Linked DNA regions of Pseudoxanthobacter soli DSM 19599. The protein of the gene in region 2 interacts with the protein of the main gene of each other region in a pairwise test. Links are inferred from orthologs where the notes say so. Each region holds a gene or a part of one and is shown on either strand. Other genes may lie near its edges.

Region 1 (15,748 bases), on a different replicon or contig from region 2:
AAATCGCTCCAGATTCAAAACCTAGAGCATATCCTTGCCGTTCAGATCGGTTCGATCTGAACGGCAAGGATATGCTCTAGGATCGCTTTCCGAAGACGCCGCGAGACATCAGGATGTAGCTGGCGGCGGGTATGGCGACGATGACCGCAGCCACGCCCAGGACATGGCTGAGGTGCAGAATATCGACCAGGATCGTCATGATGAGCGCGGACGCGATCAGGCACGAGATCTGGACGGCGAAGAACCGGGGCAGTTCGTAGGACAGGTCGCCTGTCGCGCGAAAGGTCCAGTATTTCTGCCCGGCGAAGGAAACTGGTATCGCGATGAGATAGGCGACAATGCTCGAAACAAGGCCGCTGAGCCCGAGCATGTCCACGCCGACGAAGGCGCATACCGCATAAACGGCCGAGGCGGCTCCTCCGGTCATGGCAAAGCGCACGAGGCGCCCGAGCAGGGCGCGGTCGACACCGGCGATGCGTCGCGACCCGACCGTTCCGCGCGTCATCGGGTCGGCTGTCCGCCGCCGGGCCGCTTCCCGGTCACATAGTACTGCGCGCCGAATGGAAGGCGGGAAAACAGCCGGTCGACCGCGCGCAGCGGCGCGTTAGCCGCCGGGATCGACAGGATGAACCGCGGCGTGACCTCCTCGAAGCCTGCCTTGTCGAGAAGCCCGACGACCTCGCCCTTGCGCAGGAGCACCGCGTCCTTGTCGAACGGACACCGGTTGACGACCCGCATGGTGAGCGGGTTCAGGGGATTGTGCTCGAACACCGCGAACAGTCCGCCCGGGCGAAGCACCCGGAGCGCCTCCCGCGTGAAGTTGGCCCAGGCGGCGGGAGGCACATGGTGCATCACGCAGATGGTGAAGGCCGCGTCGAAGCTCGCGTCGGGATAGGGCAGCCGCGTGCCATCGTAGCTCTCATAGCGCACGCCGGGGTTCTCGATGCGGGCCTGCTCGACGCATTCCGCGGCCACGTCGACACCGGTAAGCGTCCCAACCTTCGGCTGCAGCAGCTTGTGATAGTTGCCGACGCCGCAGCCGATATCGATCACGTCGAGGCCCGCGACGTCTCCGAACGCCGCAGCCAGCAGGTCGCGGAGATAGTCCGCCTTCACCCGGGTGAAGAAATCGACGTCGAGACCCGAGAAGCCGAGCGATGCGTTCACCGCATCGCGATAGCTCGTCTTGTAGGTGTCGAATTCCTGCGCCACCGAGCGCTGCTTGGGGTCCATCCCGTTCACCAGACTTTCCAGGGTGCCTTGCCGGACTGCCACATGTGCTCGAGTTCGCGCTTGTCCCGCAACGTGTCCATGGGATGCCAGAATCCGGTGTGGCGGAACGCGACGAGTTCGTTCGCAGCCGCCAGACGTTCCAGCGGCTCCCGCTCCCACGTCGTTTCATCGCCGTCAATATAGTCGATGACGGAGGGGTCGAGAACGAAGAACCCGCCGTTGATCCAGCCCATCTCCTGGCTTGGCTTCTCACGGAAGCGCTGCACCATCTCCGCTTCGCCGAATTCCAGGATGCCGAACCGCCCCGGAGAGGGTACGGCGGTGATCGTCGCCTTGCGCCCATGCGCCTTGTGGAAGTCGACCACCGCCCGGATATCGATCTCGGCGACGCCGTCGCCATAGGTCAGGCAGAACGGCTCACCGTCGAGATAGCGGGCAATGCGCCTGACGCGACCGCCGGTCATGCTGTCGATTCCGGTATCGACCAGCGTGACCTTCCAGCTCTCGCTGGGATTCCCGTGAAAATCGACCTGATTCGCGCCCAGATCGACAGTTATGTCGTAGTTCTCCATGAAATAGTTCACGAAGTAATTCTTGATCATCTGCCCCTTGTATCCGCAGCAGATGATGAATTCGCTGAAGCCCGCCGAGGCGTATATCTTCATGATATGCCACAGGATCGGCTTCCCCCCGATTTCCACCAGGGGCTTGGGACGCAATTCGGTTTCTTCGGAAAGGCGGGTACCGAGACCGCCTGCCAGGATGACGACTTTCATGACAGGCCTCCCTCGACCAATGTGCCCGACGCGGGCGTCTCGCGCGGGTCGGCTCCGCCCCCGGTGTGATCGACCGCCGTCTCGATGATCGTCAGCGGCATGGACTTCACGTTCTTGTAGATACGGCCGATATATTCGCCGATGATCCCCAGGAAGATCCCGTTCATGCCGATAGAGAACAGCAAAAGAATCGTATTGCTGGCAATGCCGGGTGGCCAATCGGATGGGGCGAGAAGCTTGCCGAAGATATAGTAGAGCGACGCCACAGCCGCGATGAGGAACATCGCAAGACCGGTGAAGGTCGCGATCCGCAGCGGAATGACGGAGTGATGGAAGATGCCGTCGAGCGCGAGACTGGCGAGCTTGCGGAGATTGAATTTGCTGCTGCCGCGCTCGCGGGCGGAGCGGTCGTAGACGATACCGATCTGCTTGAAGCCCATGGCGGCGATCAATCCCCGCAGGTAGGGCTGCTGGTCGGAATAGCGCCTGAGTTCCTCAACGATACAGCGATCGATCAGCCGGAAGTCGCCGGCATCATGCGGCAACGGATCCTCGCTCAGGAGGTCGATGCCGCGGTAGAACAGCTTGCGGACGCGGTGCAGCAGCCAGTTCTCATTCGGTCGGCTGCGCCTCACGCCGTAGACGACCTTGTAGCCCTGCTCCCAGAGGGCGAGGAACTCAGGCAGGATCTCCGGCGGATCCTGCAGGTCGACATCGATCTGGATCGCGGCGTCGCCGCGGCAGTTCACATAGTTGGTGAAGATCGACCGCTGGAAGCCGAAATTCCGGGAGAAACGCAACACCCTGACCCGGCGGTCCCTGGCCGCCAGTTCCGCCAGCCGCACGAAGGTGTCGTCGCTGCTGTGATTGTCGGTGAACAGGATTTCGAAGGCGTAGCGATCCGCAAGCGAGTCCATCAGCGGCCGCATCCGCTCGTAGAACGGCAGAATGTTGTCCTGCTCGTTGAACACGGGCACGCAGATCGAGATCAGCTTGCGGGCGGGATCGGTGCTGTCCGTCATGTCCGCTCTCCGGCCTGCGGGGATTCGTATTGGCGGACGAAGTGCCGTGCCGCCTGCGCGATGTCGAAACGCGGCCGGAAGCCGGTCGCCTCGCGAAAACGCGCGGCGTTGCCCAGGAGCCAGAGGTTCTCGTCCGGCCGGTAGGATATTGCTCCGAAGCGCAGCAGGTCATGCGGCTTGCCGAGCGCATCAGCCAACGCGAGCGCGACATCCCTGATGCTCACGGGCAGCCCTGAGCAGAGATTGAAAGGCCCGGCCTTTCCGTCAAGAGCGGCCATTGCCCCGAGCAGCAGCGCCAACACGACATCGTCGACATAAAGCAGATCGCGGATCTGATCGCCGGGGGAAAGGTCGACCGGCTCGTCCCGCGTGAGCTTCGCAGCGATCGCCGGAAACAGCCGGTGAGGCGCCTCCCCCGGCCCGAATACGCCGAACACCCGCAGCCACTGGAAGACGAGGCCCTCCTGCGCGGCGACCGCCCTGCCCCAGAGCCCACCAGCAGCCTTGGCGGCGCCGTAGAGGGCACTGGTCGTGATGGGATAATCTTCCGCGATCGCCGTTCCATGGGGCGCTTCGATATATTCGGCGCTCGATCCGGCATAGACCACGGCCCGGGCGCCGAGGCGCGCCGCCGTCCGGACGACCGCGGCCGTTCCCGCCACGTTGACGTCAAACATCAGGCCGGGATCGCGGGCGCTGGGCGTGACCCCGTAGGCGGCGAGGTGAAACACGACGTCACACCGGATGTCCCGCAGGGCCGCGGAGAGCGTCGTGTCATCATAGCGCGCCACGCCGATCGCTTCCGCGCCCCGGGGCAGGCCCGCAGCCTCGCGCCCCACCGCCACGACGCTCCATCCCTGCCGCAGCAGTTCCGCCGTCAGCGCGCGGCCGATGAAGCCGCTCGCGCCTGTGACGAGGGCGCGCCCCGCCATCAGAGACCCCTTTGGCGGCGATAGGAATCGATCTGCTCCGCGACAAGGGTCGCGACCGGGCTGCCGAGCTCGCGGGCGCGATACCACCGGGCCGTCATCGCGATGGTCTCGGAGAAGCCCAGCACCGGCGCCCAACCCAGCTGCTGGCGGGCCTTCGAATTGTCGAGCCGCAGGTAGCCGGTCTCGACCAGCGACGACGGCTCGATGGAAACGGGCACCGCGTCGTCCTGCCACGCATCCATAATGGCAGAGACGAGTTCGCCGACGGTCACTTCGTTCTCGTGGCCGGGCCCGAAATTCCAGTTCCCGGTCGACTGCTTGTCCCCGGCGAGAAGACGCTCTCCGAGATGCAGGTAGGCATGGACGAGTTCGAGGACATGCTGCCAGGGACGCACGGCACCCGGATTGCGCAGGACGACCGGCTCCCGCACCTGAAGCGCACGCATGATGTCTGGAATCAGGCGGTCTTCCGACCAGTCGCCGCCACCGATCACGTTGCCGCCGCGTGCCGTGGCCAGGCAGATTTCGCCGGCCATCGGCAGCATCGTCTGCCGGTAGCACGCGGCCACGAGTTCGGCGCAGGCCTTGCTGGCGCTGTAGGGATCCTTGCCGCCGAGCACGTCGGTCTCGCGATAGCCCCAGGGCCATTCGCGACTCTCGTAGACCTTGTCCGTGGTGACGCAGACGATCGCCTTGACCGATGCGCAGCTGCGTGCCGCCTCCAGCACATGCAGCGTGCCCATGACGTTTGAGCCGAAGGTTTCGATCGGCGCACGGTAGGAATGACGGACGAGAGGCTGGGCGGCCAGATGGAAGATGATCTGCGGCGAGAACGCTTCGACGACGCCGCTCACAAGGGCGAAATCGCGGATGTCGCCGATGTGGGATTCCATCCCCTCGGCAACGTTCGCCTCATCGAACAGGCTCGGCGAGCCGTCAGGTGGCGCGAGCGCAAGCCCCGCGACAACCGCCCCCTCGCGCTTCAGCCACGAGCACAGCCAGCTTCCCTTGAAGCCGGTGTGACCCGTCACGAGCGCACGGATGCCGTTATAGGTTCTCATCTGCAATCGTCTGCACGATCTCACCGACCTGTGGTCACACATCCGGCGGATGGAAAAAGGGATACGGCGTCACACTTACAAGCGGGAATCATACCAGTCAACAACGCGGAGTGAGGAAATCCTCCGTATCTCCATCACAACAATGAAGCATTATTTTCGTTCCTCTGCGCAGGGACCGTATGTTCACGTATCTTTCAACATCCATATCCAAGCGATTGAACCACGCGTCCAGACCAGCCCTGTCACGGGCATTCAGGCCTCGCTCGCCGGCGAAGATATCGACGCAAGTGAACTACTCTTCATCGACGAAGACTATATCTTCGATCATGAAGGAAAGTTCCCGGCCGGAGGCGTCCGCCGGCCACATCCGCGATGCCTCGATTGCCAACGGGTGATCGCCGATGTCGAACGAAGCCTTGCAGCGAAGACGGATGAGAGAGCCGATGTCCGTCTCCTGTAGACTGAACGTGCCGAGACGCAGGCCTCCTAGACGGACCTCGACGGTCTGGCCGGGATTATTGTTGCGCACCTGAAGCTCGATCTCGCGCGAGCCCTGCACTGCGCTGCGAAGCCAGACTTCGCCATGCAGGCCGGCCATCCAGTAGAATGGCTTGGGAAGCCCGAATTGCGGGAAGGGTCCCTCGGCCGCTCCGAAGCCGCGCTCGTAGCGGGTCTGGCCGTCGATGAAGTAGCCGGAGAGGTTCTCGCTTGCCCGCCAGGCCCGCAGCGCGACGAGAGCATACGCCTGCCCGGGATCGGAGAACGGCGCCGCCGCCGAGAACGAGAATTCCATCCGGTTGAAGCCGGCGCGAAGACGTGCCCGCAGCCGGAACTCCACCAGGCCCTCCGATGCGGGCGTCCGGCGCCCGGCGACCTGCGGCGGACCGCCATTGACGACAATGGAGAGTTGCTCCCCCTGCCCGCCGGCATATCCGCAGAGCTGGACGAGGTGGTCGCCATCCTCTTCGGCCCGTAGCAGCAGCACGCCGTTGCTTCCAAGCCAGCACAAGCCGCCGGCCGAATCCTCAGCGACGGCCGTTGACTGGCCGGCGGGAACGACCGAGGCGCAGCGCGCGATACCGGCTACCGGTATCCACGGTTCCGAAGCCGTGAAGATGCCGCTCGCGAACACCTGCGACGCAATCGAGAGGGATGCAGGCGCGGTCGTCAGGTTCACGATCGGAGGCAAACCCAGCCCCAGTCCTCCCACGCTCTCCAGCAGTGTCAGCAGGCGCACCGCACCCATCTCCAGACAATGTCCGTTGATGGCATTCAACCTGCCGTGCACGCCGACCTCCCACCGCAAGGCGGCATCCGCCGCGAGGCGGCCGATGGCCTCGGTCAACGCGCCAGCATCGCAGGTCCGCATGCCCAGCCTCGCTTCGGGGCAGACCTGCACGGTGCCGTCCTCGGCGAACGAGATCACCGGCGTTCCACAGGCGGCCGCCTCGATCGCGATCCGGCCAGGGTGACGCGCACTTGGCAGCACGGCGATATCGGCAGCCTGACAATAGAGCGCGACCGTCTCTTCCCGCGCGTCTGTTGCGACCGACACGACCGGCAAGGCACCATTGTGCTGCCCGAAGCCATCCGGCGGCGGAGAATCGCTGTCCACAACAACGATCGTCGCTGCCGTCGACCGCAGCGCGGCGGCTGCCGCGGACAGGACGGGCAGGAGCGCCGTCGCGCCCGCGGCATTGCTGCCGTCCATCACCACGATGAGGTGGTCTTCAGGCAAGGCCAGCAACTGACGCGCCCGCGCGCGGCTGCCCGGCGTGAAGACGCCGGCATCGACCGACGCGGCAAGACTGCGCACCGGCACATCGAGGGCTTTGCCCAGAACAGCGGCCACCTCCTCCTCGCTCGTGAGCACGAGAGATGATCCGATGGCGGCAAGCCGTCCCGCGCCTTCTTGCGCATCCCGGCTGCGCCACCAGGGCTCGTCAACACAGGTGATGGTCGGCAGGCCGAACCCACCACCGGGCTTCCCCGATGCCAGAGCCGATGCATCGACGAGCACCGCGTCGAAGCCGCCGTCCGCGATGGCTCGCGTTGCCGACCGCAGGCCGTCCGCGTCGTCGTCCGCTGTCGTCAGAAAAGACCTGACGGTATGGCCCAACAGGGCAAGCGCCCGCGCCGTCGTCGTGAAGGCGGCGGCCTCGCGTCCCGGCCCCGAAGCGCTGAGGGCGGCCACCTTGAGATGGCGCGGGGGCCTGACCGGCATGGAGGGGTGGTCCATGCCGAATTCGGCCCTCAGCCTCCCGCCGTGCTCCACGAGTTCGGCGAGATGGGCCTCGCTGTCGCACACCGAGCGTATGGGTGGGACATGCCGCCGCGCGATCGGATAGCCGATGACCCGAATGCGTGCTCCCGCTTCGGCCATACGGGCCCACAGGTCGAAATCGGACACATGCCGCAGGCCTTCGTCGAGGCGCCCCTCGACCCGCGCGAAGATCTCCCGTCTGAAGAAAACCGCGGGCCGATCGAAAACACGCCCCTCAAGCCAGCCGCCCTCCACGTCGAGCACGTCGCCGGGCGACAGCGTTCCGGCCGGCAGGCAGGGCAGGCGGCGCAGAACGGTATCACCGGCGTCGTCGTGAAGCTCGCACAGCCCGGCGATCAGGTCGTCACCCAGGGATGCCGCGATCGCGGCAGCGTGTAGGGCGCCGTCGAACAGCACCTCGCCGGCTTCCAGCCAGACCAGAAGGGCGCCGCTCGCCCGGCGCAGCCCGGCGAGCGCAGGCGTGCCGCTGTCGCCAACCGGCCTCGGCAGATGATGCGTGACCGCCCTTCCATAGCCGTCGAGGACGAAGCGGACCTCGTCGCCCTCGCCGCCGGCGACGATCAGTTCGAGATCCGGATAGCCCTGTCCGAGGACCGACCGGATGGTGTCGTCCAGCGCCTCGGGGACGCCGGAAGCGGAGACGACGACCGAGATGCGCGGATGCTGACGGACGCCTGCGCCGTCCAGCGGCGCTGAAATCGGCAGCGCAACCGGATCGACCGTGTCGTGGCGGCGCACGTTCTCCGACGTCCGTTCCTCGATCCACCAGCCCGTGAGGAGGAAGAAGGCCTCGCTGACGGCACTGTCCACGGCCTCCATCGAGAACACCCTCCGCCCGGCGGGAAGGATGCATTCGGCGCGCCATTCGATCTCGCCGTCGAACCCGACGCCCGTCGGCATGAAGCGGGCGATGCGGCGGCCGTCGACACTGAGGGCGAGCCGCTGTTCGGGAAGCCCGGACCGTCCGGAGAACGTGACCATGTAGCGGCCGGTTCGCGGGACGATGACCTCGCCGAGGGCCGGGCTGACATTCATCCACCGGCAGCCGTCGCCGAGATAATAGTGGTCGCGCACCGGCCCCTGCGGCGGCAGAAAGCCCGTCGTCGGCAGGACGGGAAGCCTGGTCACTGTTCCGCTGGCCTTCATCACCGCCACCGGCCGCGGCGGGGAGGCATAGGCGTCCATGCGGAGCCATGTGCGGCCGCTGGAATCGTAGCGGATGGCGGTGGCGGCGTGGGGGCTTTCGGGGAAGCTGGCGATGTCCGAGCGCATGCGCTGGAACTCGACCTTGATGCGGTCGTAGTCGTCCCGCCCGCAAGACGGCGGATCATCGGGCTCCGACAGCATCTTCGTGCCGGAATAGACCCTGGACGGCTCCGTGTAGGGCTCGTCCAGCACACGATCGACCTCGGCATAGTACCGGTCCATCTGGCTCGACAACTGCCCCTTGCGGCGGCGGTGAAAGCCGAGAACGCTGTCGACGGACACGTAGTGCGTCAACCGCGCCATCCGACGCCACAAGTCCCAGTCCCCCGCCAGGCGGAAACTCGTGTCGAGCCCGCCGAGTTCGCGCCACAGGCTGGAGAACCAGAATGTTCCCTCCTGCATGATGAACGGCATGGCGCGGCCGTCGTAGAGACCGGCGGACATGCAGCGGCGGGAGAAGACGCCAACGGGCTCAAGCGTGGTGATGCTGCCGCCCTCGTCGAGCAGCGCGACACGCCCCCCGATCAGTCTGACATCGGGATAAAGACGGCAGATCGCGAAGATCGTGGCGAAGGCACCGGGGGCGACGAGGTCGTCGGATCCGATCCAGCCCATCAGTACATCGGGACCTGGCGGCAATGCGCGCGCGACGCCCTTGTTGATCGCATCGTACATGCCCTTGTCGGGCTCCGATGCGAAGGTGATGTGCACCTCCCGACAGAATTTCGGCAACAGGCCGGACTTGTTGAGGCGGATCCATCTGTCGACGATCGCGGCCGTCTCGTCCGTCGAGCCTCCGTCCTGGATGTGGTAGTGCAGCACAAAGTCGCCGACCTGATTCACGACGGAGGCAATCGTGGCGTCGATGAACTTTGCCCCGTTGAAGACCGGGGTGACGATGCAGACCGTCGGGGCGGCAGGCGACACCGGCGTCGGCGCGGCGGCCGGCTTGCCGAAGAACCTCGCCACACGGCGAGACAGACGCTGGACGGGTGTCAGCGTCGCGGCTTCGAAGGAGAGCGCAAGGGCCCTGTCGCGCTTCGCGACGAGTTCGGCATAGGGCCCCGAAAACCCTTCCCTCGCGGCAAAGGTGAGAGAGGCGTCGTCGACCAGCTTGATCTCGTGGTCGAGAACCTCGGAGAGATATTTGATGTCGCGCGGTTCAAGCTCGTCCAGAAACCGATCGTAGACGCCCTTGTTGAACTCGACGATCCGATCGGTGTTGCTCTCCGGCTTGTATTTCTCCACCAGCGTGGCCGCGGCCGGCTTCATGCCGAGAAGATCCGAGACGTGCTCGATGACCCACGTCTGATTGTTGGCGATGGCGAAGTAGGGAATATCGTGCAGCCGCGGCGCGTTCATCAGCGGCTCGACGCAGGTGAACGCGAGCTTGATCGAATCGCAGACGTCCTTGGCCTCGCGGAACTGATGAAAGAACCGGTCGAGATTCTGCGCGCGCTCGGCGCGGCCGGCGTCGAGCATGGAGAGTGCGACATCGCGCGGATCGCGATAGCTGTAGAAGATCTTGATGTTGCCGCGCGCCGCCTGCTCCTTGGCGTAATCCGAGATCATTCCGTGGGTCTTGATGACGTAGAATACGTCCGCCGGAATCCGCTCGACGACCTCCTTCAGGACCTCGTCGTCGATCGTCAGGTAGAAGTCCTGATAGTGATCGGCGGGTTTCGAGAGATATTTCTCCCGGATCTCTCGAGCATCGGCATTGTTGTGGATATAGGATAGATCGCCAAGAACCTGGTAGAGGAATGTGGAGCCCGACTTCGGCATTCCATGAGCAATGATGATCATCTAAAGAACCGGCTCCAAACTTTCATTCCAGAAGGTCGGCGATATCGACCCACGTCAGGGCTTGCTTCCGATCTGACCCAGCAACTCCGTGGCCCGCGTCGGCTGTTCCGAGAGGGTCACGGCCCGCTCCAGGACTGCCTTCGCCTCGTCCAGTTTGCCGGTGGCAATGAGAAGGTCGGCCAGCCCGATATGCGCCCAGTAGTCGTTCGGCGCGAGGCCGACGGCGCGGCGCCAGTGATGGAGCGCGACGACGGCCTGCCCCTCGCGTTGGGCGATCTCGGCCAGCGTGCGGTAGGGGTCCGACAATTGCGGGCTGATCTCAGCCGCCCGATGGCACAGCGTGCGTGCGACGTCGAAGTCGCCCTGCCCGACGGCACGGATCGCCCAGCGAACGAAGGCGTGAGTGCGCTCGGCGGGCGGCACCGCGTCAGGCGGGGGAAGCTCGGCGCCCTGCCCAGCGCGTTGGGCGATCTCGTCAAGCGTGCGCTGGGCATCCGGCAGCTGCGGGCTGATCTGGATCGCCCGATGGCACAGCGTGCGCGCGATGTCGAAGTCGCCCTGCTCCATTGCTTGGGCCGCCCAGCGGACTAGGGCCTGGGCGCGCTCGACGGGCGGCATCACCGCCTCCGGCGGGAGCAGGCCGGCGGCGTCGGGGCGTGAACGCAGCAAATCGGCGGAGACATACCAGTCGTCCCACTGGGAAATCTCCGGAAAGACCCGATAGTACCCTTTCGATTCCAGAAGCCTGTATATGTCCTCGCGCCGCGCGTCGAAGTTGTGCTCGATGGTGAGGCATCCGATCTGCCAGCGGTCGAAGTCGAACGTGCTGAGGATGGTCAGTTCGGCCCCCTCGACATCAAGCGACAGAAAATCAATCTGCGCCGGCGCGTTCGCCCGCGTCAGCAGGTCGTTGAGCGACACGGTCGTCAGCTCGATCGTCTGCACCGGGCGCTCCCGCTCCGCGACATCGCTGGACGAGACCGGCCTGTCGCCGAGTTCCTGATTGATTCCGGAGAATTCGGGCTCCAGCGTGCAGTCGAAGGAAACGGTCCTGCCCGTGACGTCGAGTACGCAGTCCGTCATCACCGCGCAGGCGCGGTTCTTCAGGAGCGACTGGTGAAAGACGGGATTGGGCTCGACGACGATGCCCTGCCATCCGTACGCCTTCTCCAGGAGATAGGTGTTCGAGATAAGAATGCCGTCGCCCGTGCCGACCTCGACGAAGAAGCCGCCCCGCTTTCCCCCACTCATGTGGAGAGCGAACAGATCCTGAAAGATCTGGGCATAGGACTCCGAGGCCTTGGTGATGAGCGTCTCGGCGAAATTCCCGAGCGCACTGGCAGCCCCGTGCTGCCGGCGGATCAGCGCCAAGGCAAAGGTGCTGCGCTCGAGCGCCGCCATGTCGAGGTCGACACTGGTGTAGAGACTGCGCCGGCGACTTTCCTCGCTGGCCAGAGCCTGGGGAGCGGTTCCATCAAGTTCCGGCCGTGACATTGCAGGCGCCATCCTCGCGTCGATCACAGGAAAATCGTCCCGGAGCGAGGTGGCGAAACGACCTTCGCGCCGATAGGGACTGATACTGCATCGGTCGGGGAAGCGAAAGCGCCGTAATCCCGCATGTCCGCCGGGCACAACCCGTTCGAACCACGGAAGAAAGCGGCCGGCAGCGATCCCGACGGCTCGCTTGTCGAAATGCGGTATTGTCGCCGCGTAAAGGAGCGCCTGACGACGGATTTCCGCCGCCACGCGAATGCTTGCCCCCTACCCGCCCCTGACCGTGAGCATCCAGTTCAGCACCTGACGCCAGTCCGTCATGCGGATCGGCGTGCCGTGGGAGCCGGTATCGAACAGCACGAAACGGATCGGATAGTCCGGCTCGGCCTGCTTCACCTTCTTGAAGAAGGCCTCCTGGCCGATCCAGGGGATGACGGCATCGTCGCTGCCGTGGCCGATATAGATCGGCAGCCATCGCGACGGCTTCTCGGCGGCGATGACGGAGAGGTACTTGTCGTCGACGACGGAGCCGAGCAGCAGCATACCGCCCATCAGGCGGGCGGTGGCGGGGTCTTCCGCCACCTGCCAGCACAGCACGCCGCCATAGGATCCGCAGGCGACGAAGATCGGCGCGCCGGGATTGTCGGCGGCGAGTGTGGTCATCAGCGCCTTCACGTCTTCGGCACCGCGCGCCTCGAAATTCGAGAAATCCGTCGAGACATAGAGCCCGCCGTTGCGCACCATCAGGTTCTTGATGCGGTTGAAGTTGCCGCCGAACATCCAGTCGTTGTTGCCCTGGAAGCGGTTGCCGCCGACGCCGTGCAGGTAGATCACGATCAGGCGGGCGCCGGTCCGCCGGCCGGCGGCGATGTACTTCACCTGCCGGTCGCCGACATTGAGCGTGATGTGGCTTTCGGAATTGCCGAAGCCGAGCAGCGTCACGTATTCGCCGTGGACCTTCTGTTCCCACACCTCGTCGCGCTGCCAGATATCGCGCTGCTTGACGTACTGAATGGTGAGATAATCGCCGCCATAGCTGCTGGAGAGCACGGCCGGGTACTTGAACAGGTCGTCCTTATAGGGGGCGAGCGGCGCCTGCGCGGCGGCCATGGCGACGTTGGCGAAGAGGACGGCAACGGCCACGGCGAGCCACCGCAGCGGCATCGCCAGCCGGCCAAGGGCGCGCCGAAACCGGCCTTTCGTGCTTCCGCCCATCATCGCCACATCCAAGCCTTCAATATCCAAGCCTTCAATATCCGCGCCTTCGTTGTCCCAGCCTTCGTTCCTGCCGACCAGCGCGAGACTCAATATTCGATGGTCTCGAAGCGCATCGACAGCGCATCGACGATCAGCAGGCGCCCGACCAGCGGACGGCCGATCCCGAGCAGCACGCGGACCACCTCCGTCGCCTGCAGGGTGCCCATAAGGCCGGCCACGGTCCCGAGCACCCCGGCCTCCTCGCAATTCGGAATCGTACCCTCCGCCGGCGGGGAAGGAAACAGATCGCGATAGGTGGGATTCGATGTCCCGTCGTCCCGGGTGGTCCACGGCATCAGTGTCGTCAGCGTGCCGTCGAAGCGGCCGAGCGCGGCACTCACCAGCGGGCGCCGCAGCAGGGCGCAGCTATCGGCGAGAAGATAGCGGGTGGCGAAATTGTCGGACCCGTCCGCGACGACGTCATAGGCCGCGACGAGCGCCTCGGCGTTGTCCGCATCGAGGCGCAGGGCGTGCCTCTCGACCGTCACATGGGGGTTGAGCCGGCCGATGGCATCGGCCGCACTGTCCACCTTAGGCCGTCCGATATCGGCGGTGCCATGGATGACCTGACGCTGGAGATTGGACACCGCCACCGTGTCGTCGTCGACGACACCGACGGTCCCGATCCCGGCAGCGGCGAGATAGAGCGCGAGGGGCGAACCGAGCCCTCCCGCTCCGACGACGAGAACGCGGGCCGCCTTCAGCCTCTGTTGGCCGGGGCCACCCACCTCCGGCAGCACAAGCTGGCGGGCATAGCGGGCGATCTCGTCACCCGCGAACACCGGTTGCGGCTCGCCCTGCTGTTCCATCTCGGTCACCCGCTGGCGTGCCGGGCTCAATCGAGCCCTTCGAACAGAAGCGTGGAGAGATAGCGCTCTGCGAAGGACGGAACGATCAGGACGATGGACTTGCCGGCGAACTCCGGCCGGCGTCCGAGCTCCGCCGCCGCCGCGATGGCGGCGCCGGACGAGATGCCGACGGGGATGCCCTCCAGCCGCGCGGCGAGACGGGCGTGCTTGAAGGCATCGTCGTTGGAGACGCCGATCACCTCGTCATAGATGTGGGTGTCGAGCACGGCCGGCACGAAGCCTGCGCCGATGCCCTGGATCTTGTGCGGTCCCGGCGCTCCGCCGGACAGAACCGGGCTGTCGGCCGGCTCGACGGCGACGATGCGGATGTCCGGATTGCGCGCCTTTAGCACCTGTCCGACGCCGGTAATGGTGCCGCCGGTGCCGACGCCCGCCACGAAGGCATCGACGTGGCCGTCGGTATCGTTCCAGATCTCCTCGGCGGTGGTGGCGCGATGGATCGCCGGGTTGGCGGGATTGATGAACTGCTGCGGCATCACCGCACCGGGAATTTCCGTCAGGATTTCCTCGGCCCGGGCAACCGCGCCCTTCATGCCCTTGGCCGCCTCGGTCAGTTCCAACTCCGCGCCGAGCAGTTTCAGCATCTTGCGGCGCTCGACCGACATCGATTCGGGCATCACCAGGATAAGCCGGTAGCCCCGGGCCGCCGCGGTGAAGGCAAGCGCGATGCCGGTATTGCCCGACGTCGGCTCGACCAGCACCGACTGGCCCCGCGTGATGCGGCCCTCGGCCTCCAGCGCGTCGATCATGGCGACGCCGATGCGGTCCTTCACGCTCGAGATCGGGTTGAAGAACTCAAGCTTGGCGAGCAGCGTCGCCCCGACGCCGAGTTCCGCCGCCAGCCGGTCCATCCGCACCAGCGGCGTGTTGCCGACCGTCTCGGTGATGGAACCGTAGATGCGGCCGCGGCCGGGCCGGGTTGCGGGTTCGGTGCCGGTTCCCCGGGCTTCGCCAGCATTCGCCATGATTGTTTCCTCCAAGCGGACGAGCGTCGAAATCCACTCGCCGGATAGACATCTTCGGGGACATGACCCCCAAACACCCCAGAGCGCAAGGGCCGTTATCCCGGTGCACCGGCGGCGTCGGGCTTCCGTTCAAGACCCACAGACATCGTCTTAACGCCGTTCGCCAACGCAGGTCGTTCCGATCCGCACGGAAGATGCCCGCGCTCCCAAGGCCGGGGCGATTTCTCGTAAACCGGGTATTTCAGGCCGGCGGGCGCTAGCGGCCCGTCGACCCGAACCCGCCGGCGCCGCGCACCGTCTCCGGTAGTTCGGAGACCTCGGTGAGAACCGGCACGGCGACCGCCGCCACCACCATCTGGGCAATGCGCTGGCCGCGTTCAACCGTGAACGGCTCACGGCCGTGATTGATCAGGATCACCTTGAGCTCGCCGCGATAGTCGGCATCGACGGTTCCGGGCGCGTTGAGCACGGTCACGCCGTGCTTGGCCGCGAGTCCCGAGCGCGGCCGCACCTGTGCCTCGAAACCTTCCGGTAGGGCGATCGCGAGGCCCGTCGGCACCATGGCATAGGCACCGGGCGCGATCACCACCGGCGCATCCGCAGGCACCGCCGCTGGCAGGTCGAGCCCCGCCGCACCGGCCGTCGCCGCGGCCGGGAGCGGCAGGTCGCTGCCGTGCGGCAGCCGGAGGACGGCGACGGAAACCATGGAAACCTCGTTTCGTTCGGCGGATCGTGAGGCGGCGGCCTGTCGGTGGCGGCCGCGTTCGGGAGGTGACGGGCCGGAGGCCTTCAGGCGCCGGCGAAATGATCGGCGATGCGTCCGACCAGGCGGCGGGCCACATC
Region 2 (15,863 bases):
GGTGAAGTGGGTCGGCTACGCGATGGTCGACGCCGAGGAAGCCGGCATCACCTCCAAGAACGTCGACGAGATCAAGGGCTCGACCAACAATCCCGACGTGAAGCGTCTGCTCGGCACCGAAGGTGACTTCGGCCAGGGCCTCGGGGTGGATAACGCCTGGGTCTACAACATCGTCAAGCAGGTCGGAAACTACGGCGAGGTGTTCGACCGCAATGTCGGCGCCGGAAGCCGCCTGAACATCGCCCGCGGCCTCAACGCGCTGTGGACCGACAAGGGCCTGCAATACGGCATGCCGGTTCGTTGATCCGAAATGCGGAAGGCGGGAACCCCGGTTCCCGCCTTCCGGCTTCATGGCGACACGTCAACGAGGGCATGCGAATGGCGATGGAATCGTTGCCGGCGACGGCGAAAGTGAAGGACGCCGGAAAAGGGAGAGCATCCCTGATCAACGACCCCAAGATACGGGGACTTTTCTTCCAGATCGTGCTGATCGGTCTCGTCGTCGCGGTGGCCTATATCGGCATATCGAATGCCGTCGCCAACCTGCGGGCCCAGAACATCGCCTCGGGCTTCGGGTTCTGGGACAGGCCCGCCGGCTTCGCGATCTCCCAGACGCTGATCGACTATTCGCCGGCTTCGAGCTACGGGCGCGCGTTCTTCGTCGGGCTGCTCAACACGCTTCTCGTCGGCGCCGTGGGCATCGTGCTCGCCACCATCCTCGGCTTCGTCGTCGGCATCGCGCGGCTGTCGCCAAACTGGCTGTTGAGCCGCATCGCGACCGCCTATGTCGACGTGCTCCGCAACATCCCGCTCCTGTTGCAGCTGCTGTTCTGGTATTTCGCGGTGCTGAAGAGCCTGCCTGCGCCGCGGCAGAGCCTCGATCTCGGCCTCGGCATCTCGCTCAACATCCGCGGCCTGTTCCTGCCCCGGCCGGTGTTCGGCGAGGGCAGCGGCCTGTTCGACATCGCGGTCATTGTCGCCATCGTGGCCATCGTCGGCCTGCGCACCTGGGCGCGCCGCCGTCAGGACGCGACGGGCCAGCAGTTCCCGGTGCTGTGGACCTCGCTCGCGCTCATCATCGGCCTCCCGTTCCTGGCGCTCGCCGTCACCGGGTTCCCGGTCCACTTCGACGTGCCCCGGCTCCAGGGTTTCAACTTCGTCGGCGGCATCACGCTCATCCCGGAACTCGTGGCGCTCATCCTCGGCCTCGTGCTGTTCACGGCCGCCTTCATCGCGGAAATCGTGCGCTCCGGCATCGTCGCCGTCAGCAAGGGGCAGAGCGAAGCCGCCGGTGCGCTCGGCCTTCATCCCGGCCAGACGTTGCGGCTGGTGGTCATTCCTCAGGCCATGCGCGTGATCGTGCCGCCGCTGACGAGCCAGTACCTCAATCTCGTCAAGAACTCGTCGCTCGCCGTTGCGATCGGCTACCCCGACCTCGTCGCCGTGTTCGCCGGTACCGTCCTCAACCAGACGGGCCAGGCGGTGGAGGTGATCACCATCACCATGCTGGTCTACCTGACCATCAGCCTCTCCACGTCGGCCTTCATGAACTGGTTCAACGCGCGCATCGCGCTGGTCGAGCGGTGAGGTAAGCCATGTCCTCCGTTGCCTATGTCCGCACCGAGCCCGCCGCCGTCCTGCCCCCGCCCCGGTCCACGACCGGCGCCGCGGCCTGGCTGCGCACCAACCTGTTCTCCAGCTTCGGCAATGCCGTCCTGACGATCGTCTCGATCTGGCTGCTGTGGTCGATCATCCCGCCGATCCTGAACTTCGCCTTCTTCCATGCTGTGTGGGAGGGCGCGGACCGCGAGGCCTGCCTCGGGGCGAATGTCGGGGCGTGCTGGCCGTTCGTCGAGGCGAAGATCGGGCAGTTCATCTACGGCGTGTACCCGATCGACCAGCGCTGGCGCGTCGATCTCGTCTATCTGATGCTGGCCGGCAGCCTGATCCCGCTCGCGATCCCGTCCGTCCCCTACAAGGGGTGGAACGCGCTGTTCGTGTTCGTGATCTTCCCGGTGGTGTCGTTCTTCCTGCTCTGCGGCGGCTTCGGGCTGCAGCCGGTGGAAACCTCGCTGTGGGGCGGCCTGCTGGTGACGCTGGTGGTCTCCTATGTCGGCATCGTCGCGTCGCTGCCGCTCGGCGTGCTGCTGGCGCTCGGGCGCCGCTCCAGGCTGCCGCTGGTGAAGCTGTTCTGCGTCTCGTTCATCGAGTTCTGGCGCGGCGTTCCGCTCATCACCGTGCTGTTCATGTCGAGCGTGATGCTGCCTTTGTTCATGCCGAACGGCCTGCAGGTGGACAAGCTCCTGCGCGCGCTCATCGGCGTGGTGCTGTTCTCGTCGGCCTACATGGCGGAGGTCGTGCGCGGCGGCCTTCAGGCGGTGCCGAAGGGGCAGTACGAGGGCGCGATGGCCGTCGGTCTCGGCTACTGGTCGATGATGCGCCTCGTGGTGCTGCCCCAGGCGCTCAAGCTCGTCATCCCCGGCATCGTGAACACCTTCGTCGGGCTGTTCATGGATACCTCGCTGGTGCTGATCATCGGTATCTTCGACCTGCTCGGTATCATCCAGCGCAACTTCACCGACGCGAAGTGGGCCACGCCGGTCACGAGTTCGACCGGCTACCTGTTCGCGGCGTTGGTGTTCTGGATGTTCTGCTTCGGCATGTCCCGCTACTCCCGCTACATGGAACGCCGGCTCGACGTCGGTCGCCACCGTTGAGCCGCCCGCGGACGGGCAGGGCAGGGGCGCCACCGCGCCGCCTGCCGCCCGGCCGAACATTGGACACAGAAGGAGAGTTTCTCCATGACCCAGGTGCAGTCATCCGCGGCCGGTGCGGCGATCCAGTCCGAAGTGGTGCCGGACGTCGCCATCGAGCTGATCGGCGTCAACAAGTGGTACGGCCAGTTCCATGTGCTGAAGGACATCCACCTCAAGGTGAAGCGCGGCGAGCGCATCGTCGTCTGCGGACCGTCCGGATCCGGCAAGTCCACCATGATCCGGTGCATCAACCGGCTGGAGGAGCATCAGGCGGGCTCGATCATCGTCGACAACATCGAGCTGACCAACGATCTGAAGCGCATCGACGAGGTGCGCCGCGAGGTCGGCATGGTCTTCCAGCACTTCAACCTGTTCCCGCATCTCACGATCCTCGAGAACTGCACGCTCGCCCCGATCTGGGTGCGCAAGATGCCGAAGCGCGAGGCCGAGGAACTGGCCATGCACTTCCTGACCCGCGTGCGCATCCCCGATCAGGCGAAGAAATATCCGGGCCAGCTCTCCGGCGGCCAGCAGCAGCGCGTCGCCATCGCCCGCGCGCTGTGCATGCGCCCGAAGGTCATGCTGTTCGACGAGCCGACGTCGGCGCTCGATCCGGAAATGGTGAAGGAGGTGCTCGACACCATGGTCAGCCTCGCCAACGACGGCATGACCATGCTGTGCGTGACCCACGAGATGGGCTTCGCCCGTCAGGTCGCGGACCGGGTGATCTTCATGGACGCCGGCCAGATCGTGGAGCAGAACGAGCCGAACGCGTTCTTCTCCAATCCCCAGCACGAGCGCACCAAGCTGTTCCTGTCGCAGATCCTGCACTGAGCGGGATACGCCTGGAGACACTTTCAGAAACACGAAGGGCGCCGCGGTTCGCGGCGCCCTTGTTCTTTTCAGGTAACTGAGTTCGTTCCGGTGCGCTGAATCGCGCCGCGCCGAAATAGGCCGCGCCGGAATCAGGTGGCCGGGCCGGTGACGACGGGCACGTCGGCCTTGCCGCCCCACTCCGTCCACGAGCCGTCATAGAGGCGGACGTCTTCCACGCCGATGGTGGCGAGCGCGAGGCTGAGGACCGCAGCCGTCACGCCGGAGCCGCAGGAGGTGATGATCGGACGGGTCGTGTCGATACCGGCCTCTGCGAACAGCCGCGCGATCTCGGCCGCCGGCTTCATCCGCCCGTTCTCGATCAGGCGCGTGAAGGGCAGGTTGCGGGCGCCGGGCATGTGGCCGCAGCGCAGGCCGGGCCGTGGTTCCGGCGTGGTGCCGATGAAGCGATCGGCGGGGCGGGCATCGGCCACCACGGCGGAGCCCGTCGTGAGGGCTGCCTTGACGTCGTCCAGCGAGGCGACCTTCGTCGCGTCGAAGGCTGGCACGAACGTCCGTGCCGAGGTCATCGCCGGGCCGCGCGCGAGCGTGCCGCCGGCCGCCACCCATGCCGGCAGGCCGCCGTCGAGCACATGGACGTCCGTGGCCCCCATCGCCCTGAACGACCACCACACCCGCGGCGCAGAGAACAGGCCCACGGTGTCGTAGATGACGATGGTGTCGTCTGTCCCGATGCCGAGCTTGCCGACCGCGGCCGCGAAGTTCGCCGGTGTCGGCAACATGTGCGGCAGGCCGCGCGTGCTGTCGGAGATCGCGTCGATATCGAAGAAAGCGGCGCCGGGAATGTGTCCGGCGACGAAGTCCTGCTTGCCCTCGCGCCCGGAGGTCGGCAGGTGCCAGGACGCATCCAGCACCCGCAGCTTCGGCTCGCCCAGATGGCTTTTCAGCCACGCGGCGTCCACCAGGTGGGGCGCGGCGCTGCTGCGTGGCTGCGATGCGGCGGCTGTAGGAGCCATGTGAAGTCGTCCTCGTTCTGCGTCGAACCGTCCGGCGAGCGGCGCTCGCGGCGGATTGGTCGGTTCTCGTCAGGGCGCCGGTTCGAACGGGATCGCGAAGTCCGGCTTCCGTTCCAGGAAGGCCGGCACTGGCAACCCCTTCTCACGCAGGAACGCCGGGTTGAACAATTTCGAGGCGTAACGGGTCCCGTAATCGCACAGGATCGTCACGATGGTGTGGCCCGGTCCCATCGCCTTGGCGAGTCGGATCGCACCGGCGACGTTGATGCCGGACGATCCGCCCAGGCACAAGCCCTCGTGTTCGGCGAGATCGAACACGATGGAGACCGCCTCCTCGTCACTGATGCGATAGGCGACGTCGACGGGGGCGCCTTCCAGGTTGGCGGTGATGCGGCCTTGGCCGATGCCTTCCGTGATCGAACTGCCCTCGGACTCCAGCTTGCCCGTCGTATAGTAGCTGAAGAGCGCGGCGCCGAACGGATCGGCGAGGCCGATGGTGATATTGGGATCGAAGCCCTTCAGCGCAATGCCGATGCCGGCCAGCGTGCCGCCCGAGCCGACCGCCGCGACGAAGCCGTCGATGCGCCCGCCGGTGTCGCGCCAGATTTCCGGCCCCGTCGTCTCGATGTGTGCCTGCCTGTTGGCGACGTTGTCGAACTGGTTTGCCCAGATGGCGCCGTTCGGCTCGGTGCGGGCGAGCTGTTCGGCGAGCCGGCCGGAGAGCTTCACATAGTTGTTGGGATCGCGATAAGGCACCGCGGGGACTTCGACGAGTTCCGCCCCCATCAGGCGCAGCGCCAGCTTCTTTTCCTCCGACTGGGTTTCCGGAATCACGATCACCGTGCGGAAGCCCATCGCGCCGGCCACCAGCGCGAGCCCGATGCCGGTATTGCCGGCCGTGCCTTCCACGATGACGCCGCCCGGCTTTAGCGCGCCGCGGGCGATGGCGTCGCGGATGATGAACAGCGCGGCCCGATCCTTCACCGACTGGCCCGGATTGAGGAACTCGGCCTTGCCGAGGATTTCGCACCCCGTTATCTCCGATGCGCGCCGCAGCCGGATCAACGGGGTGTCGCCAATGGTCGAGATCACATCGGGTCGAATGGTCATGGGCTTCGTTCGGATATCGGGTTCGGAGGGTCGTGCTGCGGTACCGGCTGTTGCCGGCGCGCGGAACGGGCACGAAGCGGAGCGGCAGGCTAGACCGCCCTCGCCCCCGCATCAACACCGCGCCGCCGCGTTCGCCGGGAGATGAACGACGCGCTCGGAACCGCGTTCTCTAAAGGCGGGCGAAAGCAGGACAGGCCTTTTGCGCCGGGGCGCGACAAGGATTATGTTACACCTCGCCGGCCCGGTCCGGGAAAAGGAGTTCGGCTGATGGTCCATTCACCGCAACGTGCGGATATCCACGGCGTGATCAGTCACGATCCGGTGTGGTCGCGGGTGCGCCTGGAGGCCGAGCAGATGGCCGCGGCGGAACCCGCCCTCACCAGCCTGATCGTCACCACGGTGCTCGGCCAGTCCCGCCTGGAAGACGCCGTCGTGCGCCGCATCGCCGACAGGCTGGCGACGCCGGGCGTCTCGTCCGAGCAGCTGCGCCTGACCTATCTCGAGGCGCTGGCCGACGAGCCGGCGATCGGCGACACGTTCCGGGTCGACCTGATGGCGGTCGTCGACCGCGATCCCGCCTGCGAGCGGTTCATCGAGCCCGTGATGTTCTTCAAGGGTTTCCACGCCATCGAGACCCACCGGCTCGCCAACTGGCTGTGGCGGCAGGGCCGGCGCGACTATGCCCTCTATCTGCAGAGCCGGTCGTCCGAGGTGTTCCAGACCGACATCCATCCGGCGGTGCCGATGGGGCGCGGCATCTTCCTCGACCATGCCACCGGCCTCGTGGTCGGTTCCACGGCCACCATCGGCGACGATGTCTCGCTGCTGCAGGGTGTGACCCTCGGCGGCACCGGCAAGGAAACCGGCGACCGTCACCCCAAGATCCGCCGCGGCGTGCTGATCGGGGCGGGTGCCAAGATCCTCGGCAATATCGAGATCGGCAATTGCTCGCGCATCGCGGCCGGCTCGGTCGTGCTGGCGCCGGTTCCGCCGAACACCACCGTGGCCGGCGTTCCCGCCCGCGTGGTCGGCAAGGCGGGATGTGCCGAACCGGCCCGTTCGATGGATCAGTTGATCGGCGATACCTCGGGCGTCGACCGCAGCGGCTCGCTCTGATAAAGCTCGCCGTCCGGAACGCCCCTTCCGCCGTGCTGGCTCGGCCGGCGAGGGTGGCAATCCGGGCCTGAGATCGGTGGCGGGCGTTCCGCCGCCGGACGGGCATGTGTCCCCGTGGCCGATGGGTCCGGGGGTGCCGACCCACGAAGAGGTGACCTTTGGACCGCAACGAAATCAAGAAGCTCGAAGGCTATCTGCGCCGCAAGTTCGAGCTCGAGAACCTGACCGTGAAGGCGCGGCCGCGCAAGAACGACTCGGCCGAGGTCTATATCGGCGAGGAGTTCGTCGGCGTGCTCTACCGCGACGACGAGGACGGGGAACTGTCCTGGAATTTCCAGATGGCCATCCTGGAGATGGACCTGGAGGAGTAATTCCTCCCGGCAACCGAGCCCCGCGGCGGCGGCCCGGGCGTCGCGTCGCCCGCGTGCGGGGGGCGCTCCAAGCTCTCGGGCATCCGCAGGGTGCCGCCGCGTCGTCCCGTTGCCGGGCTCTGGCGCTTTTCCGCCCCTTCCTGCAAGATCACGGCTGCGGAACGATCCTCCCATCCTCCGCCTCATGATGCCCATTGCAGCGTTTCGGGACGTTGGTGCCGTGATCCTTCTTCGCGCCGGCCTTTTTTCCCTTGCCATGCTTCTGATCGCAGCGTTCTCGGCCGAGGTGGCCGCCGCACCGGCGCGCGTCATCATCCTGCGGCACGGCGAGAAGGGCGGCGGCGAGACGCTGTGCAGCGTGGGCAAGGAGCGGGCCGAGGCGCTCGCGGCGCAATATCTCGGCAAGGTCGATGGCGCCAGCCTGCTGTTCGACCGGCCGCCCGCCGCGTTCCTCGCGATGACGCTCCACACGCTCGAAACCGCCACGCCCATCGTCGACGCCTGGGACATGGACCTCAAGACCGATCCGCTGATGCTGGAGCCGGCCAAGAACGACCATTCCTTCAATGCCAAGCTGAACCTGATGAACCAGCGGGTGGCGAACGACCTGCTGACCAATCCGAAATGGCACGGCAAGACCGTGGTTCTCGTCTGGGAGCACTATCACATCGCGAGCGAGGAACTCGAAAGCCAGTTTCCCGGCGAGCAGGTAACGTTGCGCCAGCTGCTCCATCTCGACCAGCTGCCGGACGTGCCGAAGACGTGGCCGAATCCCAACTACGACTATTTCTGGATCCTGCACTACGACCGGCCGGACGCGACCGTGCCGAGTTCGTTCCGGATGATGAAGCAGGTCTTCACCGCGCCCTACAACAACCTGCCCATGAACGACTGGGGGCAGCCGGAGAACCTGCCGCCGGGCTCCGGCTGTACCTGACGCCCCGCGCCAGTGCCGATGCCGCTCCGTGGAGCGGCAATCGAGGGCTTGAAGCCGCACCTGTCCCGCATTCTAATCTGCGCGTTCCGGCGGGGGCTGGAATGGCTGCGGGAGCACGCGGCGACCGGATGGACCCGTCCGCCCGCACGCGTCGCTCCGGACGGCTGGTTCCCGAACGTGTGGCGTGGGGAAGGACATGAAGCGCATTCTGGCCGGCGTGTTGTCGGCATTGATATCCGTCGCGGCGGCTGCGGCCCTGCCGGAGGCGGCCCATGCCGTGCCTGAACGGGTCATCATCCTGCGGCACGGCGAGAAGAAGAACGATTACGCGCTGTGCTCCATCGGCGAGGAGCGCGCCAAGGCGCTCGCCGCGCAATATCTGAGCCGCGATCACGCCAAGACGCTGTTCGCCCACCAGCCGCCGGTCGCCTTCATGTCGATCACGCTGCACACGCTGGAACTGGTGTCGCCCTCCGCAGGCAAGTGGGGCATTCCGGTCGACGATGTCAGCGTCATGCCGGAACCCCGCCGGGACGATCCGAAGTTCGTCGAAAAGCTCAACCAGCGCACGCAGGAGGCGGCCCACGAGGTGCTGACCGATCCGCGCTGGAACGGGCGCACCGTGGTGATGGTCTGGGAGCACCATCACATCGCCGACGCGAAGATGGAAAAGCAGTTTCCCGGCGAGGAGGTGACGCTCCGGCAGCTTCTCAATCTCGACAAGCTGAAGGACGTCCCGAAGACGTGGCCGAACGCGAACTACGATTATTTCTGGATCGTCGATTATGGCGATCCGAAGTCGGACGTTCCGACGGCCTTTCACATGGTCAAGCAGGCCTTCGAGCCGCCCTACAACACTCTGCCGTCCAACGATTGGGGAGCGCCGGAAGTGTTTCCGCCGGGGTCGGACTGCGAACACCGTAAATAGGCGCAGCCGGACGGCATCTCCGCCGTCCGGGGTCAGCCATGCCGTGGCTCAGGCCGCGGCCCAGAGCATAACCCGTTCAGATCGTGCCGATCTGAACGACAAGGATATGCTCAAGCTTTTGAATCTGGAGCGATTTCTGGTCGATCTGATGATTCCATCAGATCGGAAAGCGCTTTAGGGCTCGATCACGCCCTTCTTCAGGATGAGGTTGCCGTAGAGCCGGCTCTCCCCGGTCGCGACCACGGCGAAGGCGGTCTTGGCGCGCTCGTAGAAGGCGAAGCGCTCGATGCTGCGGACGCCGAAGCGGCCGTCGGAGGCGGCGCGCACCTGCTCCTGGAAGGTCACGCAGATCGGCGCCAGTTCGTCGGGCGCGTGCACCTGCTGCATCACGAACGCGGCCTCCGGCTCGAACTGGTCGAGCGGCAGCAGGTGAAGGATGGCCTCGGCCGCATGGGTCGCGGTTACGCCGTCGAGCCGCACCACGCGCTTGCCCATGGTCGCGGCGGGGAAGTTCGCATCGACGATGGCGATCTCGTCGCCATGGCCCATCGAGCGCAGGATGTGGAGCAGGTCCGGCCCGAGAATCGGGTCGATGTGCCTGAGCATGGGAACGGTCCTCGCGTGCTGTGTGGCCGGGCTGTCCCGCCCGGTCTCCTGATCGGATGAAAATCGCTGTCCCGGATGCCGTCCGGGTGAACGGTGCCTATGGCCGGAGCGGGCGAAAAAGCGGAACTTTTTCGATAAGATGCACCCCGCGGGGCGACGATAGAAAGCGCCTCCATTCTCTGTCAAGGCGCCCGGCAGGGTGGCCGCGCTGTCGCCTTGCCCTTGATCTCATTGAACCATTCCGGCAGTTTGCTCAAAGAGTGGGCGGGAAGCCGGTCGGCCGGCGATTCTCCCGTGCCGTTCATGCCTTTGGAAAACGATCGCTCCCGAACCCCGGGGCAGAAGGCGCGTTGGCGGGGAGGGAAGCGGTCCATCGTCGTGGCCTGGAAGGCGCGCGCCGCGGAGCCGCAAGTGGCCAAGTCGGACCATCTCTATCGCCGCACGGCGAATCGCATCCTGGACGCCATCGAGGCGCTTGAGCCGGGCGACCCCGCGCCGTCCGAGGCGGTGCTGACGACCCTGTGCGGCGTCAGCCGTTCTCCGGTGCGTGCCGCCCTCCAGCACCTCATCCAGAACGGTGTCCTCGCCGTTCACGGCAATGAGCGCATCGTCGCCCGAAAACCCCTCGAAAGCGACCGGTTCGACGAGACGCAGGTTCATTCCCCCGCTGACCACGTCGAAAGCGTGTTCATGGAACTCGTGCTGCGGCAGGATCTCCTGCCCGGTCAGCGCTTCACCGAGGCGGAACTCGCCCGGCGCGCCGATACGTCGACAGCGGTGGTGCGGGAATATCTCATCCGTCTGTCGCGGTTCGGCGTCATCCGCAAGCGCCCGCGCGGCAGCTGGACGCTGATGGCGTTCGATGCCGCGTTCGCCAACGAACTGGCGGACATGCGCTATATTCTAGAAATGACGGCGATCGACGCTTTTGCCTCGCTTGGTGCCGATCATCCGGTCTGGGCGGAAGTCGAGCGCATGATCGGCCGCCACAAGGAGCTGGCGTCCCAGATCGACGAGCGGTTTCACGACTTCTCGGCGCTCGATCAGGACTTTCACGCCATGATCATCGGCGCCAAGCGCAACCGCTTCTTCAGCGACATGTTCGACGTGATGACGCTGATCTTCCACTATCACTACCAGTGGGGGAAGGTCGGCGAGAAAGAGCGCAACAAGGTCGCCGTCAACGAGCATCTCGGCATCCTCGACGCGCTGGCCGCGCGCGACATTGCGACGGCGAAGGACAGGCTCGCCGCACACCTAGCGGTCGCCCGGCGCACGCTGCTGCACGCGATCTCACCCTCGTCGCGCCCGAACGGTCCCGGCAACCTGCCGATCGCCGCGCTGCCGCGCATGGCCGAAGTCGGCACCGCCGCCGAGAACTGACCGCGACAGTGCGGCTTCGGCGGTTCGCGGGCCGGCTGCGGCAGCGCCTCGCCGCGCGTGGTTAAAACCTTCTGGATGACCGCCCCCGTGCGGTTTCGGCGGTGCCCAGGGCGCGGTAGAACAGCGTGAGCACGTCGCGTTCCGACCGCGACCGGCCTCAAGTTCGACGAAAGGTCTCATCGGTGCGCGCGCTGCCTCAGGTCTGGATCCCGGTCTTCCTCATCAGCATCCTGGTCGCGGGTTGCGGCGGCCGGCCGATCAACTCGCTGTTGCCGGTCACCGAAACGGTGCCGGGCACCAGTTCTGTTCGGATGCTGGTGGTGACCACGCGCGCGGCGATCTCGAGCCGGCCGGGCGAGTTCTTCTCCGGCGAGCGTGGCGACGAACCGGCCTTCGCCGATATCACCGTCTCGATCCCGCCCGACGCAAACCGCCGGGTCGGCGAGATCCAGTGGCCGTCGAGCGTGCCGGGCAATCCGGCGCGGAATTTCGTCGTGACCAATGTCGAGCTTGAGAACAAGGCCGGCGCGCTGCGCACCTTCAAGGAGATCACCCCCAAGGCACGCCCGCGCCGCGCCCTGGTGTTCGTGCACGGCTTCAACAACCGCTTCGATGCCGCGGTGTTCAGCCTTGCCCAGATCGTCCACGATTCGAAAGCCGACGTGGCGCCGGTGCTGTTCACCTGGCCGTCGCGTGGCCGACTACTCGCCTACAATTACGACCGCGAAAGCGCGGCCTTCTCCCGCGATGCGCTCGAGGAAGTGCTGTGGGCGCTGGCCAAGGATCCGAACATCGACGAGATTTCGATCCTGGCCCACTCCATGGGCACCTGGCTCACCATGGAAACGCTGCGGCAGATGTCGATCCGCAAGGGCCGGCTGCCGGCAAAGCTGCAGAACGTCGTGCTCGCCGCACCCGACATCGATTTCGACGTGTTCCTGACGCAGGTGCGCGACATCGGCAAGCCGAGGCCGGAATTCATCGTGTTCGTGTCGCAGGACGACAAGGCCCTCGCGATCTCCAGCGTGCTCGGCGGCAGCATCTCGCGCCTCGGCGCCATCAACCCCGAGACCGATCCCTACCGCAAGATGCTCGAGGCGGAGAACATCAACGTCATCGACCTCACCAAGCTTTCGAGCGGCGATCCCTTCAACCACAACAAGTTCGCTGAAAGCCCGGAGGTGGTGCGCGCCATCGGGACCCGGCTTGCCGCGGGCGACTCGGTCACGTCCAGCAATGCCAGCATCGGCGAGCGCATCGGGCTGATCACCACCGGCGCTGCGTCCGCGGTGGGCCAGACGACCGGCCTGCTGATTTCCGCGCCGATCTCGGTGGTGGACGGAAACACGCGCGCGTCGCTCGGCAGTCAGGCGCAGGCCGTCGGCGAGTCGGTCGGCCAGACCATCGAGGCCACCACGGATACGGTCACAGCCGTGCCAGGGGCCGCCGCCGGCCGCTAAACCAAATCCCGTTCGGATCGGACCGATCTGAACGGGATATGTCTAAAGCTTTGAATCTCAAATCGTTTGTTGTCCATCTGATGCGTCCATCAGATCGGAAGGCGCTCCGGCGTGCCTGTTCACCGAGGCAGGCGCCGGTCGGCGGGAGCAGCCCGGTTTCGCTCCGTCTTCTCCTCGCCGTATCCGCACCGCTGGCGGGCAACGCAGCCCGTCACGGCCGGCCAGCGCCGTTCAGCGCCGCAGCAGGGAAAAACCTGCGACGGCGGAAAACAGCCAGCCGACGATCAGCGTCGTGCCGCCGACGGGCGCCAGGGATGACATCGGGCTTGCCCCGAACACATCGCTCCAGATGAGGCTCCCGGAGAACAGAACCACACCGACGGCGAGGACGACGGCGCTCCACGCGACGAGCTTGCGTCCCCCGAACGCGGCGGACAGCGCCGCGAGCCCGACGATGGCGACGGCATGGATCAGCAGGAACTGCGCCGCCACGGGCAGATTCGGCAGATTCGTCAGGTGGGCGCCCGCGGCTGCCGCCGCGACCCCGCACGCCCCGAACACGCTGCCGACGGCGGCGAGAACGGCTTCGATCTTCATCGCTTCTCTCCCGCAGTCCAATGCGCTCTAGAGCATAACCCGTTCAGATCGTATCGATCTGAACGACAAGGATATGCGCAAGCTTCTGAATCTGGAGCGATTTCTGGTCGATCTGATGATTCCATCAGATCGGAAAGCGCTCTAGGTCGCGGTCCGCTCGCGCAGGCGGCGGATCTTGTCGGCGAGGGTCGCCGCGGCGCTGACGCCGCCGGGCGCCGGCGGGCCGTCGGCGAGGATGGCATCGATGCGCCCGCCGCGGCCCTCGATGGTGGCCGTCACGGCGGCGACTTCGGCCGCGAGGTCCGAAAGCCGCTCGCGCAGGAGCGCGGCTTCCACCTCCTCGATGGTGGCGGGCACGGGCGGATCTCCGGCCAGGGGCTGTCCGTCATCCGCCACCGCGGCGGCTTGCGGCAGGGCCGCGGCATCCGCGCCGTTGCCCTCGGGCTTCGGCGCGGGCGGGGCGAAGGCCTTCAACTGGTCGAGTTCGGCGTTGAGCGCGGTCGCGCGGAAGCTCGCCGCCGCGGCGTCGATCCGGCGGGAATCGGCGGTCTCGCGCGCCTCCGTCAGCGCGCGTTCGACGCTCGCGAGGCGCTCGGCGAGCGCACGCTGCTCTGCGGCCGCGGTCGATGCGGATTGCCGGGCCGCCTCGAGCTCCGCCTGGAGGGCCGCGACGCGTTCGTCGGCAACGGCCGGAGGGGCCTCCTGAACGGCGGGAGGGGCATAGAGCGACGGCTCGATCCGTCCGCTTGCCGGCACCTGCTGCGGCGGCTCCTTGCGTGCCGGCTGCTGCCCGGGGGGTGTGAAACGCTGGTGCTGCAGACGGGCGATCTCGATGCGGGCGACGCGCAGTTCCTCGGCGAGCCGCTCGGCGCGCACCTCGACACGACGAAGTTCGATGGCGAATTCGGCGCGCAGCAGGTCGCGGTCGGGCCGTGTCGCCGCCGCGAGCTTGACCGGCCCACGGCGACGGCGGGGTCGTCGCAGCACCGTCGCCAGCACGATCAGCGCCACGAGAACCGCGCCGACTGCGATCGCGGCTTGCGTCAGGTCGATTTCGCTCACCAGGCCGCCTCCCGATCGATCTTTCCGGCGCGGCCGGTGATCAAGGCAAGGTTGCATCGCCGGGCGCGGGACGGGACGAAGGCCGAGGCCTTTACCGTGCAGATCGCGCCGACGAGGCAGGATAGAGGCGCGGCAACAGGCTTGCCAGACGCACGTCGCCCTACTCTCTGGATAAAACGGGTGCGAAGGGCAAGCCCCGGCGACGCGGATCGCCCCTGCGTGCCCGGCATGAGCCGGATTTCCCTGGTCAGAAGGGATTCCAGGTCGGCTCGGCGGTGAACTTCAGGTAGCCGAGATTGACGCCGAGCCGCGCGCCGAGACCCGACTTGACGGGCACGATATAGGTCGGCTCCGCCGCGAGCACCGTCATGCCGAACCCGCCCACCACATAGGCCGATCCGTTGACGCCGACGAAGCGCTGGAACAGCTGCTGAAGCGAGGGCAGCCGGTAGACCAGCATCATCACCCTCGCGCCATCGCCGCCCACGTCGAAGCCAAGCGAGGGCCCCTGCCAGTAGATGCGCTGCGGCTGACCCTGGCGGCTGTAGATGTCGCCCTCGCCATAGCGCAGGCCACCGAAGAACGCGCCGGATCCCTCGCTGCCGAGGATGTAGGCGTTCGGCTCGCCATATTGCGAGAACGCGCGCTCGACGACCGTGGCGAGTCCGCTCGAGATCTGACCGAAGAACTTGTTGCCGGTCTGGATCATCTCCGTCGAGGAATAGGTCGGCGGCATCACCCCGCCGTTCGCGGCGGGCGGCGTGCCGGCCGACACCGGCGGCGAGGGCACGCTGTTGAAGGTCGTCGGCGGGTTCGGGTTCGGCAAGGCTCCGCCGCCCTGGGCGCCAGGCTGGCTGTAGTCGGAGCCGCCATAGTCCTGCGCGAACGCGGCGTCGCGGGCGAACGATGCGCCGGCGGTGAGGATGGCGATGGCGGTCAGGAGCCTGACGAGAAAGGCGTTCATGGCCGGCATTATCCTTGGCTGCTGAAGCGGCTCCCGATCGGGCGAAGTCATCCGATCGGCGGGAAGGGGCTTCGGGTTTTGGAGCATGGGGCTAGTCCGGCCGTTTGGACCGGTGCGGTGCGGACGGGACGTGCGCTCCATGGGGCGGTTGTCCGGCGACGGCCCGGCGTGTATGGCTCGGCGACGGCCGTTCGGCACCGCCGACGGCAGCGACCTTCGAATGCACCGGGAATTGCGACATGAGCCTCGACCTCGCCGCGCTGTTGTGCAGCCGCATCTGCCACGACGTCATCAGCCCCGTCGGCGCCATCACCAACGGCCTCGAAGTGCTCGACGAGGACGATTCGGGCGACATGCGGGAGGTCGCGATGGACCTGATCCGCAAGAGCGCGCGGCAGGCTTCCGCCCGGCTCCAGTTCGCGCGCCTGGCGTTCGGCTTCGCGGGTTCGGCCGGGGCATCCATCGATCTCGCCGACGCCGAGCGGCTGGCGAAGGGATATGTCGACAGCGACAAGACCAGCCTCGACTGGCGCATGCCCGCCGCGCTCGTCGCCAAGGACCGGGTCAAGCTGCTGCTGACGCTCATCGTGCTGGCCCTCCAGGCTATTCCGCGGGGCGGCTCGATCCGGGTGTGGTCGCCGGGCAGCGCCGAGATCGACGATCTGACAGTCGTCGCGACGGGCTCCCACGCGCGCATTCCGGCCGGAATCGAGGACCTGATCG

What was found.
Region 1: the proteins of cysE (region 2) and cysK interact in binary tests that used the Escherichia coli proteins (3 or more experiments, as listed by UniProt). The link is inferred for Pseudoxanthobacter soli DSM 19599 from one-to-one orthologs.

What each region holds. Positions count from the first base shown.
Region 1 is NZ_FRXO01000002.1:7,551-23,298, forward strand. The notes cover bases 12,907-15,748. They hold cysK (cysteine synthase A), read right to left. Parts: upstream 14,906-15,748; coding sequence 13,907-14,905; downstream 12,907-13,906. Other genes in these bases: BUF17_RS04575 (alpha/beta fold hydrolase), read right to left, coding at 12,907-13,032; BUF17_RS04580 (HesA/MoeB/ThiF family protein), read right to left, coding at 13,119-13,880; dut (dUTP diphosphatase), read right to left, coding at 15,162-15,611; coaBC (bifunctional phosphopantothenoylcysteine decarboxylase/phosphopantothenate--cysteine ligase CoaBC), read right to left, coding at 15,695-15,748. In the rest of the region: BUF17_RS04535 (GtrA family protein), read right to left, coding at 77-505; BUF17_RS04540 (class I SAM-dependent methyltransferase), read right to left, coding at 502-1,233; rfbF (glucose-1-phosphate cytidylyltransferase), read right to left, coding at 1,239-2,009; BUF17_RS04550 (glycosyltransferase family 2 protein), read right to left, coding at 2,006-3,031; BUF17_RS04555 (NAD-dependent epimerase/dehydratase family protein), read right to left, coding at 3,028-3,963; rfbG (CDP-glucose 4,6-dehydratase), read right to left, coding at 3,963-5,024; BUF17_RS04565 (glycosyltransferase), read right to left, coding at 5,317-10,320; BUF17_RS04570 (FkbM family methyltransferase), read right to left, coding at 10,375-12,066; more of BUF17_RS04575, read right to left, coding at 12,082-12,906.
Region 2 is NZ_FRXO01000005.1:403,993-419,855, forward strand. The notes cover bases 4,951-7,907. They hold cysE (serine O-acetyltransferase), read left to right. Parts: upstream 4,951-5,983; coding sequence 5,984-6,832; downstream 6,833-7,907. Other genes in these bases: BUF17_RS14595 (cysteine synthase A), read right to left, coding at 4,951-5,716; BUF17_RS14605 (DUF3126 family protein), read left to right, coding at 6,991-7,203; BUF17_RS14610 (histidine phosphatase family protein), read left to right, coding at 7,424-7,907. Also shown: BUF17_RS14570 (amino acid ABC transporter substrate-binding protein), read left to right, coding at 1-304; BUF17_RS14575 (amino acid ABC transporter permease), read left to right, coding at 379-1,587; BUF17_RS14580 (amino acid ABC transporter permease), read left to right, coding at 1,596-2,717; BUF17_RS14585 (amino acid ABC transporter ATP-binding protein), read left to right, coding at 2,802-3,590; sseA (3-mercaptopyruvate sulfurtransferase), read right to left, coding at 3,722-4,606; more of BUF17_RS14595, read right to left, coding at 4,676-4,950; more of BUF17_RS14610, read left to right, coding at 7,908-8,140; BUF17_RS14615 (hypothetical protein), read left to right, coding at 8,337-9,068; BUF17_RS14620 (RbsD/FucU family protein), read right to left, coding at 9,243-9,674; BUF17_RS14625 (GntR family transcriptional regulator), read left to right, coding at 10,086-11,057; BUF17_RS14630 (alpha/beta hydrolase), read left to right, coding at 11,240-12,517; BUF17_RS14635 (DUF423 domain-containing protein), read right to left, coding at 12,749-13,114; BUF17_RS14640 (hypothetical protein), read right to left, coding at 13,256-14,176; BUF17_RS14645 (DUF1134 domain-containing protein), read right to left, coding at 14,424-15,140; histidine phosphotransferase ChpT, read left to right, coding at 15,380-15,863.